DNA from 4 places in the Solibacillus ferritrahens genome. Region 1 is predicted to be linked to each of the others. Evidence: riboswitches for the same ligand, from Rfam matches in the RefSeq annotation. Region 1 holds a riboswitch; each other region holds the start of a gene.
The links. A riboswitch is a leader RNA that binds a small molecule or an ion and turns the genes downstream of it on or off. The one in region 1 is predicted to bind cobalamin.

Region 1 (4,217 bases):
CTACCGCAACTTTTGATGTTGCGAGCTTAAACGAATCCACCGCCCATTGTAAATATTCATCCCAATTTTCTTTGCGTAAAGGAAGCCCTTCCCGAAGTGCAGGTTCATCAATTTGGATAATTTTTATGCCTGCATCTTCAAGTGCCTTTACTTCCTGCTGAATCGCTAAACCTAGCTGGAATGCCACTTCTTTTCTTGAAATGTCCTCGCGAACGAATGACCAATTTAAAATAGTGATAGGTCCAGTAAGCATGCCTTTTACATATCTTGAAGTAAGTTTTTGCGCTTCCACTACCTCTTTAATGGTCATTGGATGTGTCCATTCGACATCACCGTATATGATTGGTGGTTTAACGCAACGGGAACCGTATGAAACAACCCAAGCATTTTTCGTAAAGGCAAATCCAGTCAAATGCTCTCCGAAATATTCCACCATATCTGTTCGTTCAAATTCTCCATGTACTAATACGTCTAACCCAATTTCTTCTTGAATTTGAATCCAACGAGCCGTTTCTTCCTTTACAAACGCATCGTATTGTTCGTCTGTAATTTCCTTCTTGCGCCATGCCGAACGTGTTTTCTTTACTAGTTGAGATTGAGGAAAGCTCCCAATTGTTGTCGTAGGGAAATCAGGAAGCTTTAACGATTTCTTTTGCAGTACTTGGCGTTCTTTAAATGGGACAGAACGTGAGAAATCGGAATCCTTAATTCCTTCAACTAAAGCTTTAACTTGCTCATTTTTTCGTATAGCGTGTGTTGCCAAAGATTCAATCACTTTAATGCTATCTGCGACGATACCTTCTTTACTCCACGTTCCATGCTGAATGTAATTTGTTATATGTGCAATTTCACGTATTTTTTCGTCTGCAAAAGCAAGCGCATCGTATAATTCATGCGGAAGATTTTGTTCTGATTTTTTTGTAACAGGGACGTGCTGTAGACTGCAGGAAGAACTAATCCATAAATCATTAACACCACTTAGTTGCTTAACTGTACTTATTGTAGAAACAGCTTCTGCTAAGTTAACGGACCATATATCCCGACCGTTAATTATTCCGATACTTAACGTTTTATCCTTAGGGAAACCATATTGTAAAAGCGATTTCATATTTTCTTTCTTACCGTGTACGAAATCTAAGCCAATACCTGCGACAGGTAAATTACATAAGCGCTCAAATGAAGTTAATGCCTCAAAATAAGTCTGTATCAATATATTTGCCTGAGGTACAGCTTCCGTTAACTGCTTATACACTTCTTCGATTAATAAAATCTCTTCTTCCTCAAGATTTTTTGTGAAAGAAGGTTCTTCGATTTGAATCCAATCAGCACCAGCATCTACAAGTTGTTGGATTACTTCCGCGTATAGCGGAATTAATTTTAAAAAGAAGGCTGCACGGGTTTTTTCGTCATAACCTTTTGCTAAATCAACGAAAGTATAGGGACCGATAAGTGTTGGTTTTCCAATGATGCCTAGTTCATTCTTAGCTTCTTCAAACTGTTGTAGGATGTAGTTATTTGTTAAGAATAATTCCTGGTTTTCATATTCCGGAACAATGTAATGGTAGTTTGTATTAAACCATTTCGTCATTTCACTTGCGATTACTTCGTCTGTACCACGTGCCATTGCATAGTATTTAGTTAACGGTGAGGCATTTTGTAGTATATTATAGCGTTCAGGAATGAGGTTAAACATTACCGCCAAATCCAACACACGATCGTATTTTGTATAGTCCCCGATAGTAATTAACTGTAGTCCTAAATCCTGTTGACGTTTTAAGCGATTCAGGCGAATAATTTTTAGCTGTTCTTCAAATACATCTTCTTCTATCTCTTTTTTCCAAAATTTTTCTAAAGTCTGTTTCCATTCTCGGTTAGCTCCAATATAAGGGTAACCGATAACATTACTAACAATATTCATTTGATAAGCCTCCTCAATGTATTTACATATCCCAAATAAAAAAGCTGTTTCCAATGTGACTTGGAAACAGCTTAGGACTTATCTATGCATAGTAAAATAAACGTCTATAATTGACGCTTTATTCGCACAGAACACCACCTATTTCCACGTAGGTATCGGGTGTGTACTAGAAAAAGGCAGGTCTCCTGACTTAACATCAACGCGTCTCTTACCTTCCCGTTATTTAACAGTGGCTTTTTAAGAGTTGCTCCGTAATACAGTTGCGGGACAGTGTTGGATTCGCACCAACTTCCCTTTTAAACGCACAACAATGTGCGTACCTTTTCTTACACGTTATGTAATTGTACAAACTATAGCATAAAAGGAATCATAAATGTATACCTCGGTTATAAAAAATATAGAATTTTCAGTAAAAAACGCAAAAAGAGAGACTTATTACAGCTTTTTATCAAAATTTGAAGGGAGAAATAGAATTTTAATGATATCGCTTAATAAAATTAACAAATAATAATATGGCTGAACTTTTTAAATGAACATATGGAGGATGTACTCGTAATTTCTTTTAAGTGATCCCATAATGTATTCTCCCCTTGACCATAAGAATGAATGGCTACTGCTGGGACATTGATTTGCTAGGCAATGTACTGGATAACACTATGGGAAATTCTTTTAAAATGTGTGTAAGACCAACCTGCCTGAAAGCCAGTCGTTTTCAGGGTTTGAATTAGTTCTGTTCGTTGACTGTCTGTTAATAGTTCGCGTCCTCTTGAAGTTTTCATGATTCACCATCCTAATAATTGATTATAATTTCAGCAAGTCGACTGTCATTTTAATGGACAGTCGACTACTTATAGCATAATAAATTCTTTTTAAACATTCTGCACAACTTACTCTTTAATTATTAATTTTAATTCCTCATAGTCCCTCACTTTTTGACAGTGCTTGCTGCTCATCTCTCACACCGTTTCTACCACTAAAATACATATAAATTGGCTGGGATTTTGATAAAAGCCTTGTTCGACCCTCTTTCTTAAATAGTAACACAATAATAAGAAAAAAGGAGAATGAATATGGCAAGTTATAATCTTACTTATGATTTTAAAGAGACATTAGTGGGGCAGAGTCGGACGTTTAATGATAAGGGTAACGACCAAACAATTACGTTGACGCTCAATTCGAAAGCTAACAATTCAGGTGGTCGATCAGATGAATACGTTGTTCAATTGCAGGCGCAAGCTCAGCGTATGTGGTTTACAGTAAAAACAGCTTCATTTCCACGGAACGGCACGAAAACGGTAAAGTTTACAGATATGGTTGGTACGGCTTATCGGCTAAGATTTGAGAAATCGACGGATGATGTCCGAGTAACCGGTACTGGGGTTATGAGTAACTAGAAAAAAACCATTATAATATCGGCTTATCTTATAGATGAGCCGGTATTCTCAATGAATACGTGCGATGTAAAAATATTTGACTATTCGTTTGATTATTCAGGGTTATGCATCTCTTTTGTATTACAAGGGGGGGAAGAAATGAATGACGTAACCGTGTATACGCAAGCGCGTTGTGGGTATAGTGGCCAGTTAAAGGACTTTCTGAAAAGGAACCATATTGAATATACCGAGAAAGATGTCTCTGACCGTAAGCATTTTGATGAGTTGATGGAACTGAAAGGTCAAGGGGTTCCGTTTACTTTGATTTACAATAAGCCATACGCAGGCTTCAATGAGAGAGTAAAAACTGCTCTCATGAGCTTCAACTCCCAAAATTAACAAAAAATACTAATAGAGGTGACTGGAATGAATAAGTTTTCACGTTTTATCCCGAGTTACGAAAAAGAACAGTATGAAGATGTTTTTGCGAAAGCAGCGTTTACAGACGTTTTAAGCGAATTAAATCTGGGCGAGCCGGAAAATACAGATATTGTGAAGGTTACGCATTCAGATGAAGGAAGTACCGTAATAGAAATCAATAAGCTAATGAGCTTTGGTAACAAGGCCCAGGTAATCTTAAAACAATATGAAGCGAAGTCGGAAAGTCAAACAGACACAGCAGAAGTGGTGCAGGTTTGGGTGCAAAACGGTGCAAAAGTTGTCACTAAGGAATATGTAAATGGGGAACTTAATTTAGAACAACCAGTAGAGATAATGCATGATGTCTATAAGGATTATGTAAAGATTCCAGAAGTAGCGGAGGAGCACGAAGAACTCTTAGCAGAAATAATGTATGATCCAACCAGCTGTATCAGTTCTGGTTCTTGTTGTTACTTTGAAGGTCAACGCTACGAGCATTGCGGGAA
Region 2 (4,217 bases), on a different contig from region 1:
GAAAATGTGCAGGCATTCTATGATATGCTTGCACACTTGAATAAGCATCACAATATGACGATGATTTTAGTTACGCATGATGTTGATACGGTTTCGGATCGTGTCAGTCATGTAGCATGCCTAAATCAATCGATCCATTTCCACGGATATAAAAATGATTTTGATACGATTTCGGAAGAACAGATCGCTAGCTGGAACGGTCACTCTGTTCGAAAGATTCATTAAGGAGTAGACCGCCGTTATGATAGAAGCAATATTAAACTATGAATTTTTACAAAATGCCTTTTTCTCGGGATTGATTATTGGCGTGATTGCACCGCTTCTAGGGGTGTTTATCGTTGTTCGTCGATTGTCGTTAATAGCAGATGCTTTATCGCATGTAACACTTGCCGGTATCGCTGGAAGTCTTTACTTAAGTCAGTCATTCGCAGGACTGGCATTGCTAAACCCTATTTATCTAGGTATTGTGGCATCTGTAAGTGGCTCGATTTTAATTGAGCGTTTACGTCGACTGTATAAACATTATGAAGAACTTGCGATTCCGATTATTATGTCAGGTGGTATCGGAATTAGCGCGATATTTATTTCGTTGGCAAGTGGCTTTAATACCGATCTGATGAGCTATTTATTCGGCTCAGTTTCCGCTGTATCGCGGCAGGATTTGTATGTTGTGATGGCGATTGCGGTCGTTGTCGTATTATTTTTAGTTCTGTTTTTTAAAGAACTCTTTGTTTTATCGTTTGATGAAGAATACGCTAAAGCGAGTGGCTTACCTGCAAAGTGGATTCATCTGCTGTTTATGGTAGTGGTTGCATTAGTCATTGCCGCAAGTATGCGAATCGTAGGGATTTTACTTGTATCAAGCTTGATGACATTACCGGTAGCCGCTGCGATGCGGTTGGCGCGTGGATTTAAAGAAGCCATTATTTTAGCAATTGTATTTGGAGAGCTGGCAGTAATTATTGGATTGATTTCTGCATTTTACTTAAACTTAGCACCTGGTGGAACAATTGTTGTCACATCGATCATTATTTTATTGCTAGTTATATTTATCAAAAAAATTGTGCTAAAAGTATCGATTAAATCGAAAGGGGAAGAAGTACTATGAATGCAACTCGCGCGTGGGAAATATTAAAGGAAAACGGCTATAAAAAGACCGATAAACGAGAATTGATTTTGGATATGTTTGCAGCTACTGATAAATATTTGACTGCCCGTGATTTGCTGTCAGTATTGAAAAAGGATTTCCCTGGGATGAGCTTCGATACGATCTATCGCAACTTAGCGACTTTTGTCGAGCTTGATATTTTGGAAGAAACGGAATTAAACGGTGAGCGTAATTTCCGCATGCACTGCGAGTCAGACCACCATCACCATCATTTTATTTGCCGTGATTGTGGTAAAGTAAAAGAGCTATCCGTCTGCCCAATGGAAATGCTTGGTGAAAAGTTGCCGGGGTATGCTGTAGAAGCACATAAATTTGAGATTTACGGCAAATGTCCTGAATGTTTATAAAATGTAGTTTGCATAAAATTTTTTATATGCTAAAGTGATAAAGACAAATTGAATAAATTTGCAGGAAAAAGATGCATGATGCATAAATGGGAATTCGGTGTAAATCCGAAGCTATATCCGTAACTGTAAGCGTTGATGAAAATAAGTGTAATACCACTGCTAATATAGCGGGAAGGTACTTGTGAGTAAAGTGAAACGCAGAGCCAGGAGACCAATCTTTTTCTTATCGTAACATCCCTCTTCGGAATTAAAGAGAATGTACGGCAATCACTGATCGAATGAGCGTTTTGCACCCTTTTATTGATTTTTGAAGCCATCCATTTTCTTGGGTGGCTTTTTTTCGTTCACTCAATAATTGCGAGGAGGCACTACTTGAAGTGAGGAGAACTATATGAAAAAAGATATTCGTTATTCCTGCTATCCGTTTATGCGGGAAAAATCAAGCTGTGTTGACTATGAGATTCGGACGGATTCTTTAACAACGCGAATCGGCGCAGTATTTCCAACATTAGTCGATGATGCATTAGGTCAGATTGTGCTTGAAGATTTAAAAAAGATTCAGCCGCTAGCCTATCATGCCAATGGTTCGGTCCGCGGTAAATTAGCTATTACATCTGAAGATTTACTATGGTTAAGCGATCGATACGATTTTTATGTAAGTGAAGTCGGGGAAACGATTCAGCAGTTTGTCCTGCCACAGGGAATTGAAAGTGCCGCAAGACTGCATATTTGTCGCAGCGAGGCGAAAAAGTCTTACAGGGCATTACATAAAGTAAGCGAAGAAAGAGAAGTGGATGAAATTCTGTTTGATTTTCTCGGGCTGCTTGCCAATGTATTTTTTGTCATGGCGGTCTATATGAATCAACAGCATCAGCAGGAAGAAATTCCATTTATCTCAAAATCTTATCCAACGAAAAAGAAAAAAGGAGTTACAACAAATGAAATTGAATAACAAATGGGTCGTTGCATTAGCGGCAACATTATTACTAGCAGCATGTGGATCAGATGAGGAAAAAACAGAAAAGGACGTTAAAAATGAGGAGCAAGCTACAACCAAAAATGATGGCGCTCCTTATACAGTTGTCGATGACCGTGGTGTTGAGGTGACATTTGATGAAGTCCCGGAAACGATTATTTCACTACAGCCAAGCAATACAGAGATTTTGTTTGAACTAGGAGTAGGTGAACAAATTATCGGTGCAACGGACTTTGATACATATCCGGAAGCAGCACAAAAAATTGAACGTGTTTCAACGTCTACCGTCATTAATGCAGAACGAATTTTGGAATTGGATCCGGATGTAGTTGTGGCATATACAATTGGGGAGGAAGCACAAATTGCTCAACTGGAAGATGCGGGTCTGAAAGTATTTGTTATTGCTTCTGCCACGACATTCGATGATGTTTATTCAGATATTATTCAGTTGTCAGAAGTAATGGGTATCGAAGAAAAAGGTGAAGAAGTTGTAGCCGATATTAAAGCACAAATTAAGACAGTACAAGAAAAAACAGAAACAATCGATACGAAGAAAAAAGTGTATTACGAAGTGTCCCCAGCTCCGGATCTTTGGACAACCGGCAACAGTACTTTCCAGCAAGAAATAATGGATTATGCAAATATCGAAAATATTTATGCTGATCAGACGAGCTGGATTAGTGTGACAGAAGAGGATGTTATTACTCGCAATCCTGAAATTATTATTTCACCTGCAACTTATATGGAAAATGCGGTCGAAGAAATTTTAGGACGTACAGGGTGGGATAAAATACAAGCAGTCACAGACAAGGCAGTTTATTTAGTGGATGGCGATATTATGTCACGTCCTGGACCACGTATTGGTGAAGCAGTAGAAATTATGGCACAATCAGTATATCCGGAATTGTTTAAATAGTTATAGAATAGAAGAACATGCCTTAGTTGGGCATGTTCTTTTTGAACTGGAAAGGAGGCATACGATTGATTTTTATAACAGGTGGTGTACGCAGCGGGAAAAGTGCTTTTGCAGAAAAATATGCGAGGCGGTTAGGTGAAAATAAGTTGCTTTACTATGTCGCTACGGGAGTATCATTTGATGATGAAATGAAAAAACGGATTGTCCGCCATCAGTGGGACCGTCAAAACCAAAACGCTACCTGGAACACGGTGGAAATGCAAGTACAGATTCCTTTAACGATACAACAACTTTCAAAAGATGCAGTCGTGCTTTTTGAATGTGTGACAACCTGGCTTTCGAATGTACTTTTTAACTATGAAGCAGAATGCAAAAATAGCGAATATATCAATAATTGTATTGAATCGCTGCAAAAGCAATTGCTAGCTTGGCATCAGCAAGGTGCTACAATAGTAGTTGTATCAAATGAAGTGTTAGACGAATTGCCTTCTCGTTATAATGAGGTAAATTTATATCGTAAACTTTTGGGAGAACTTCATCAGTGGATTGTCCAACATAGCGATGAAGCATATGAAGTACAATATCAGCTTGTACAGCAATGGAAATAAGGAGTGGGCAAGTTGAAAAACAGCTTTACAGGATTTTTATTAGCATGGCAGTTCTTCTCGGCAGTACCAATTAAGAGGCAGCTCGATATGAATGCCAAGTCGGTTACATGGATGTACGCTTTCTTACCGATCGTTGGTTTATTCATAGGCGTAATGATTAGTGGTGGTGTTTTTGTCATCTCAAGTTATAGTGACATTTCGA
Region 3 (4,217 bases), on a different contig from region 1:
TTATCGTAATCTACAAGACGCCAACCGCTTTGGGCAAGCTCGTTTAACCATTGTTCTTCAGCTTCAAATGAATTAAATCTTTTACTCAATGTTCGTGTAATTGCCATCTTATCCCTCACCATTTAATTTGTATGTAAATAATAATAGCTTTTCATAACGTCGTTGTTCATAGATTAGCGCTTCTTTTCCTGCATCTGTAATGGCATAAATCTTTTTCTTTCGATTGTCTAAATCAACACCAACTACTTCAATTAACTTTTGTTTTTCAATATTTTTTAATACCCCATAAAGCGTTCCCGGTGCGATTTCATACTGCCCTTCGCTTACCTCTGAAATTGCTTTAATAATGCCATAGCCATGCGTTGGTTCTTTTATTAATGCTAATAAAATTAAATACGTTGGTTCTGATAAAGGAATCATAGGCCCTCCATATATTGACTGTCGATATATCGATATTACATATATTAAAATGTGTATATATCGAGTGTCAAGATATAATTAGCATATATTGTAAAACATTCAATTTTTTTAAACTTATATTTATCTTGTTTTAATGGTGGTAGCATATCCAAGTAACTGACAACTGCCCACAGCGCAAATATAAAAAAACCTTCCTAAGATATATCAGAAGGTAAGTAAAGGTATAGAATTTATCCCCAATTAATGAAATTCCGCCCCATCTACTATATAATGGAAATTACAAAACATAAAGGTTCATCACCATAACATGAGGTTGATTTTCTAATAAAATTTCACTTGAATAATTGATGGGCTACGGCAAGACAGCGCTAAAGCCGCTTGACGTGTCTTTATCACTGCCTTTATTGCCGTTTACGAGGCCCACCAATCCGAAAATTTTGATTTTGAAGCGTCCGTCCAACTTCGAGTGGACAAAACGCCTTAGTAGATAGAAAGTGCCTTATTTTAAATTTTTCAGTGCCCGCCTAAAATAAGGGAAGATTTTACCGTTATTTGAAGGATGCAGCTCATTTTGGGGTAAATAAGGGAACGTTTTACCGTTATTTCAAATAAAATCCTGAAATTTCATGTTTTTTAGGTCAATAACGGAAATTTCTCCCCTTATTTTGACTATTTTTTATGTCATTTTCGAAATAACGGAAATTCCTTCCGCTATTTATTTCATTAACAATTCAATCTACAAAGGCTTTGTAGCCACACCGCCCGAAATGCCTGCCCCGGAATGTAGTACAACAGACGCTTCAACGCGTTTTCCCGTAGCGAATCTTATTTTTTCAATAATGTCATCCCCAACTTATGGTGATGAACCAACATAAGGATTTTAGAAGGAGGACTACAGTGAATTTCCAAAACTTAAATTTATTCATCCTCGCCATCCCTATTGTTACTTCTTTTATTATTTCGATTGGCTTATATCTTTATTACAGAAAAAAACCGAAAGTTGATAAAGGTTTTAAGTTCAATTATTATGCCCTTTCATACCGCCGAAAATTTTGGCGTACTGTCTATTCGATTCCAATATGTATACTTTCAATCGGAGTCATTTATTTAATGCTAGGATTTTCTAGGTTGTTTATTTTCATAACATTTTTCATCACCATTTTATTTGCTATTCAAGCAACCTATAATTACGTCATGTGGAAAAGAGAATTAAAGCATTAATATGACACATTGTTCATTCGAAGTTTTGGGCAATGTGTTTTTTAGTTCCTTTTTGATTTGTATAGGTATTAGTTCTGTCAACTTTCTCTTTAAAAAGTACAATAGCTGATCAAGTTATATTTCTTTCCTTTACTTTTACTTTGGAACGGCTTATACTCAATTCACAACCATATATTGTGTTTTTTTATCACGGTACTACTAAATGTAGTTTAAAAGGGAAGTTTGGTGCAAAACCAACGCTGTCCCCGCAACTGTAAATGCTGACTGAAGACTAAAATTGCCACTGTGCCACGTGCATGGGAAGGTACGTCTGATGGATGACGCAAAGCCAGGAGACCTGCCGTGTTAAAACTACGTACATTTCTTCGGGGAATAGGAAATGGAGGCGCAATTTTTCCATTTACGTTTCCATTTCAGGCTATCCTTTTTTTCCCGGGATAGCCTTTTTATATTTTCTTTAGAACGTACAGCACAATAAATATCTTTATAGCGAGGGATTCTATTAATGAAACTTTATACGAAAACAATCTGTCCAAAATGCCTATGGGTAAAATCCGAACTTGATGCTGCGAACTTACAAGTCGAGATTATTAATATTGACCAGGACGAAACGGCAAAGCAAAAAGTACTCGATGCAGGCTTTCTATCTGTCCCTTTATTCGAAATCAACGGAGAATTTATCGCAGAGCCAACTTCCATTATTAACCGAATTTCTGAAATAACTGCATGATTATTTATGCTTCACGAACTGGCAATGTACGATACATCGTGCAAAAACTTGGCTTGCCTGCAAAGGATTTAGCCGATGTGGATAAAATCGATGCGCCGTATCTGCTATTTACATATACGGATGGATTAGGCTCTGTCCCCCCTATCGTCGATCAGTTCATGACTGCGAACTACAATCAATGCAAAGGAATTATCGTAAGCGGGAACCGTAATTTCGGTCATGCTTTTTTCGGCCGAGCAGGTGATCTTTTAGCAACAAAATACGGCATTCCGTTAATCGAGAAACTAGAATTACGTGGGACCCCATTCAATTACGAAACCATTAAAAATTACTATTATTCCATTTGGAAAGAGGTTTAATGATGAAACAATATTTAAAATTAAACAATGACATATTAAATCGTTACCGTGCTACGGGTGAACTGGATTTAGCAAAAGATAAAGAAGCAACACGCCGCTATTTCCTAGAAGACGTGAATGTCCGTTTACGCTACTTTATCGATATTGAGGAAAAAGTACGCTATTTAGTTGATGAAGGCTATTATGAAAAAGAATTTCTTGAAATGTACTCAATGGATTTTATTAAACGGATGTACAAAAAAGCGTATGCGTATAAATTCCGTTTCCCCTCGTTTATGAGTGCTTCGAAATTTTACGATAGCTATGCAATGAAAAGCAGAGACGGAAAAGAAATTCTTGAAAAATATGAAGACCGAATCGTTATTATTGCCCTTTATTTAGCACAGGGTGATGAAGCATTGGCAGAAAAGGCCATTAAAGCGGTCATGACTGCCTATCAGCCGGCAACACCTACTGCTTTAAACAGCGGGAAAAAAGCACGCGGTGAGCTTGTCTCATGCTTTAAACTGACGATGGACGACACGATGAATTCGATTGCCGAAAACATCGGCTATTGCCTGGAGCTTTCCCGATTAGGAGGCGGTGTCGGAGTAAACTTAACCGATCTGCGTCCTTTAGGTGATCCGATTAAAGGGATATTAAACCGTGCGAGCGGGGTAATGCCAGTTGCGAAACTGCTGGAAAACTCCTTTAGTTATTCGAATCAGCTTGGGCAACGAAATGGTTCTGGAGTCGTCTACTTAAATGTTTTCCACGGAGATATTGAGGCGTTCATCTCTTCCAAAAAACCAAATGCAGACGATAAAATCCGTCTTGCCACACTCTCAACAGGGATTATTCTTCCGGATATTTTCTTTGAACTGATGCGCCGCGATAAAGATATCGTCTTGTTTAGTTCTTATGACATTTATAAAGAATACGGAAAACGCATGTCGGAAATTTCGATTACGGAAATGTACTACGAGCTATTGGATAATCCGAACATCCGTAAACTGAAACGATTAAATGCACGTAAATTATATACGGAAATCAAAAAAGCTCAATTTGAATCGGGTTATCCGTTCGAAATATTTGATGATAATGTTAATAACGCTCATCCATTAAAGGAAATCGGTCGTGTGAAGATGTCCAATCTATGCACCGAAATACTTCAGTACCAACAAACAAGTGTTGTTACCGATCAAAATGAGCCGAATGAATATGGCCTCGATGTTTCTTGTAACCTAGGTTCAATTGACATTCATGAAGCAACGAAAGTTCAGGATTTCGGTCAGCTTGTCGATACAGCAATGCGTCTTTTGACGAATGTTTCAACTATGACAGATATCGTCAACGTTCCTTCTGTATCTAAAGCGAACAAAGTAATGCACTCTGTTGGATTAGGTGTTATGAACTTGCATGGACACCTCGTACAAAGCGGAATCCGTTATGGTTCCAAAGAGTCCATCGAATTTATCGATGCGTTTATGGAAGCATTGAACTATTAC
Region 4 (4,217 bases), on a different contig from region 1:
ACGGTTTGGTGTCAGAAAATCTTTGACGGTATTATCTTTTAAAGTCACTTTATCTTCTTGTAGTCCGATAATATGGTACACCGAAAGAAAATTGATGTTGTTTGCACTGCGAACAGCTTGTAATACATATTCATCTACATAAGGCGATTGCAAAGCAGCTTTACCGAAAATATTTGGATAATGGATAGCAGTCATTAATGAAATCGTTGCAGCCATGGAATCTCCGATTAAAGCGCGCCCGCCACCTATTTGTGCCGTTGAGTACTCTTCGTCTAAGTAAGGCACAAGCTCATGCGCCAAAAATCGCATATATGCTTCAAATTGGTCGCCTGTTGGAGTATATTTTCGCTTACGATCCACATAATTTTTGTATGGGACACCGACGATAATTGTATTTTCGATAATATAGCCATCTATTAGTTCGTCCGCTAAACGTGGTATGCCACCAAGCTGGAAGTAATCTTTACCATCGGAAGCGATTAAGATGTTATATTCGTACAGTGGAGAATAGTTTGCTGGAATATAAATTAACAGCTCCAACTCCTCGTTTAATGCCTTGCTAAAAAAAGCAACGTCTTTTACTGTGCCTTTTTCCAAAGTTGTCACCCCTGTCTATTGATGTATTCAAAATTGTATCATAAAGAAAAATAAAGGTGTAATATAGAGGGTAGACAAGTGAATGGGCGCTTAATATAAATAAAGGTGAGGATATATTTATGCATAATAAAAGAATTCGTGTACATTCAGATGAAGTGACGAAAGCTACACATGACGCTCTAGAACGCCGCCATGTAACTATTGAAGATATTGCTGAAATCGTTTATACGATGCAATCCCCATATAATGAAGGTTTAACGATTGAACATTGTATTCAGTCGGTTGAACGTGTGCTAACTAAACGTGAAGTACAGCATGCGGTCTTAGTCGGAATAGAACTTGATGAACTAGCCGAAAAAAGGTTATTATCTGCGCCGCTTCAAGCTATAATTGAATCAGATGAAGGGTTGTTTGGGGTGGATGAAACACTGGCATTAGGTTCTGTATTTACTTATGGAAGCATTGCGGTGACAACATTCGGTCATTTAGATAAGCAAAAGATCGGTATTATTGAGAAGCTTGATACAAAGGCTGGGGAATCAGTTAATACATTTTTGGATGATTTAGTTGGAAGTATTGCGGCTTGTGCAGCATCACGCCTGGCACACCGTATGCGCGATTTAGAAGAAGAAGGCGGGACATTTGCAGATATTCCCCCGGTTGAATTAGGACCTGCACCAAAGTTGAACACGGAGATATAGAAAGGGTTTAAACGATAACAATGGAATTAAAAGATATTAAAACGCTCATTACGAGTGGAACAATCATTTTAGCAGTAGGGTTATATTTAGTATTCAGCGAACCGAAGCAAGAGACAGAGCAGACAGATTCACCGGCAATTACAGAGCAAAATAGTGCATATAACATTACACCTGAAATGGTAATGGACAAAACAGGGAAACAACTGGTTGATGTGAAGTTTTTAAATGCTAATGACGGAGATACATTCAATGTTGAAATTGATGGTAAAACAGAGCGAGTGCGCTTACTTATGATCGATACACCTGAAATGAACTATAATAAAGGCGAACCGATGCCATATGCTGAAGAAGCGAAGGCACGTACTACCGCGTTATTGGAAAAGGCGGATTCAGTTCAGCTATTGTTCGACAAAGGTCCAGAAACGGATAATTATGACCGGCTGTTAGCATACGCATTTGTTGATAATATCAGCTTGCATGAAGTTTTATTAAGTGAAGGCCTTGCTGCAGTGCGTTATGTAAATAAACCGAACGATACATTGGAAAAAGAGCTGCTGGAAATTCAACAACAGGCTGAACAGAAAAAACTCAATATTTGGGCCCACGACAATTACTTACAGCATGACGGATTTCATCCAGAAGAAGTGAGTAAGTAAATAGATTTCTCTTAAAAAAATTGACTATATGCAAATCGAGAAGGTTCGATTTGCATAAGTTTTTTTTTATTTACAGTGGAAACAATTTTTGAAAAATATATTTGTTCTCTCGAAATATTTTGAAGATTTGGAAGTGATATGGTACACTCATTGTTATGTGAATAAGGATTGCAGAATAAAGGTGCTCAATTTGAGCTTAAAAGGGAATTCGGTGAAAAACCGAAGCTGTTTCCGCAACTGTAAATGTAGACGACCACAGAGTATACCACTGTCGAATGAAGAAAAATGCTTCTAGTAGATGGGAAGGTTCTGAATGGGATACATGAGCCAGGAGACCTACCTTTATTTTATCGTATTAACTCTCTTCGGAAGCTAGGAGAACTTACGGCAAATAGACGGGCAGGTATATTTTATACCCTTTTTTTCTGTTGTTTACCGGTGTTTCTCTAAATGGAGAAGCACCGTTTTTTTGTTGTAGAGAGTTAAGAGCAAAAACATTCACTATAACAAAATAGGAGGTTTTTGTAAGTGAAAATTTATAAAAAGTGGTTAAGTATTGCGATTATATTCATATTGTCATTTTCGCTATTATCACCCGCTGCAATCGTGAAAGGGCAAGGATTTGAAGCAGAAGAATCAAATGCCACTTCTAGTACATACAACCATGATGAACAGAGTCTTCACCCTAATGATGAGACGTCAAAGAATGCACCTTCATTACCGACAACGAGTGACAGTGCGCAAATCAATTCCTCAAACTTATCTGAAGTTCTCCCTTCAGGCTATGTGACGGTATCAGTAGAAAAATTTACACTTGGACAAGGATATGCAATTGACCCCATCCAAGTTCCTTTTTATGAAGGGGAAATGGCAGGACAAGTAGTTGCCAGAGTACTTGGAAGTGGTAACTATAATAATGGTATGGATGAAGAAAATATCTCATACCTTGCGAATATTAAAGATGCAGAAAGCACTGTTAATATTCCGACATATATTCAGAAGGAAATTTTGAAAAGCGGTTCTACAATAGGAGCGAGAACTAACAGCGACTGGCTTGGACAGTTTGACTATACCGATATGTCAGGCTGGATGTATACTGCCAATCATAAATTGCCGGATGTAGGTATGAGTGAATATGAAGTTACAGACGGAAGTGTAATTCGGTTACAGTTTACAGTATACGGTTACGGTGGTGACCTTGGTTTTAGTTTTGAATTACCCTATATCGAAGTCGCTAACAAAGACAGGCTTACAGCAAAGGTTGCCGAAATTAATAGTAATCCGGATAAAGGAGTAATTTTAGCTAATCAAAGTGTAAAATCTGCCTACGACGCTGCTTATGAACAGTTAAAAGATATGGAAAGCAGTCAAACAAATATTGATGACGCTTTAAAACAATTAGAAGCTGCTCTTGAGGGGCAAGTAGATGTAATAATAACTGATAAAACTGTATTACAAACAGCAGTTAATACTGCTGAAGTAAATAAAGATTCAGTAAAAATAAGCTCTAATGGCAAAGATGTGGAACCTATAGAGTATTGGGTTACTCAAGCCGAGTTTGACGCTTATACAAATATCATTGTTTCTGCACAACAGCTTATTGCAGATCAAGCAGTAATTCAAGATACTATCGATGCTAAAGTTTTGGCACTAAATCAAGCAACAGATTCATTTAATGCAGTAAAAAAAGAAGGATTAAAAAATGCTGTACCTACAGTAAATGAAGTGAAATTCACTATTGCACCAAAGACCGTTACATTCAAGCTTTTTGATGCTAACAATCAGGAAGTAAATATCGGAACTGGTGTTGTAGGTACGTATAAAGTATATACAGCAAATTTACAAGCCGGTGATTACCGTTATGAAGGTTTTGACAGCAGCGAGAAAAGTGTTGGTGGTGGTAAACTAACTGTTACAACTGAACCAAAGCAGGAATATCAGTTCCGTCAGCTTAATTTTAAGGCAACCAACACAAACTGGAAAGTCGGAAATGACTATACCATTAAAGTAGGCCTGGATAGCTACGACGACACGTCATTAAAGTTTGGTGATGAACTGTCAAGTGGTCACATACCTGTATTAGGTCTCACAGGAAAAACATACTTTTACTCTTTTGAACCTATTTCAACACACAAGGAATACACAGCTCTAAAAAATAGTATTACAGTAACAATTGCAGGATCGGCACAATCAATTAGCGGGTCCATTCCTTTTTCAGGGAATGTAACATTCACAGTACCTCTGGAAGCGGAATTGTTTTTAG

Region 2: another riboswitch for cobalamin. It lies ahead of SNE38_RS10395 (hypothetical protein); the one in region 1 lies ahead of metE (5-methyltetrahydropteroyltriglutamate--homocysteine S-methyltransferase).
Region 3: another riboswitch for cobalamin. It lies ahead of SNE38_RS04710 (glutaredoxin family protein); the one in region 1 lies ahead of metE (5-methyltetrahydropteroyltriglutamate--homocysteine S-methyltransferase).
Region 4: another riboswitch for cobalamin. It lies ahead of SNE38_RS02355 (S-layer homology domain-containing protein); the one in region 1 lies ahead of metE (5-methyltetrahydropteroyltriglutamate--homocysteine S-methyltransferase).

What each region holds. Positions count from the first base shown of each region.
Region 1 covers NZ_JAXCLE010000032.1:3,592-7,808, reverse strand. The annotation lists gene metE (5-methyltetrahydropteroyltriglutamate--homocysteine S-methyltransferase) at 1-1,918, opposite strand, end outside; cobalamin riboswitch at 2,077-2,257, opposite strand; gene SNE38_RS18375 (hypothetical protein) at 2,551-2,697, opposite strand; gene SNE38_RS18370 (hypothetical protein) at 2,989-3,312, shown strand; gene SNE38_RS18365 (glutaredoxin family protein) at 3,451-3,690, shown strand; gene SNE38_RS18360 (hypothetical protein) at 3,718-4,217, shown strand, end outside.
Region 2 covers NZ_JAXCLE010000009.1:40,553-44,769, forward strand. The annotation lists gene SNE38_RS10380 (metal ABC transporter ATP-binding protein) at 1-225, shown strand, start outside; gene SNE38_RS10385 (metal ABC transporter permease) at 242-1,108, shown strand; gene SNE38_RS10390 (Fur family transcriptional regulator) at 1,105-1,515, shown strand; cobalamin riboswitch at 1,568-1,749, shown strand; gene SNE38_RS10395 (hypothetical protein) at 1,907-2,467, shown strand; gene SNE38_RS10400 (ABC transporter substrate-binding protein) at 2,454-3,407, shown strand; gene SNE38_RS10405 (bifunctional adenosylcobinamide kinase/adenosylcobinamide-phosphate guanylyltransferase) at 3,473-4,015, shown strand; gene cobS (adenosylcobinamide-GDP ribazoletransferase) at 4,019-4,217, shown strand, end outside.
Region 3 covers NZ_JAXCLE010000003.1:145,592-149,808, reverse strand. The annotation lists gene SNE38_RS04720 (DUF2812 domain-containing protein) at 1-107, opposite strand, end outside; gene SNE38_RS04715 (PadR family transcriptional regulator) at 109-420, opposite strand; cobalamin riboswitch at 1,815-2,000, shown strand; gene SNE38_RS04710 (glutaredoxin family protein) at 2,147-2,371, shown strand; gene nrdI (class Ib ribonucleoside-diphosphate reductase assembly flavoprotein NrdI) at 2,368-2,730, shown strand; gene nrdE (class 1b ribonucleoside-diphosphate reductase subunit alpha) at 2,733-4,217, shown strand, end outside.
Region 4 covers NZ_JAXCLE010000002.1:47,160-51,376, forward strand. The annotation lists gene SNE38_RS02340 (alpha/beta hydrolase) at 1-597, opposite strand, end outside; gene SNE38_RS02345 (phosphatidylglycerophosphatase A family protein) at 717-1,298, shown strand; gene SNE38_RS02350 (thermonuclease family protein) at 1,319-1,954, shown strand; cobalamin riboswitch at 2,117-2,312, shown strand; gene SNE38_RS02355 (S-layer homology domain-containing protein) at 2,483-4,217, shown strand, end outside.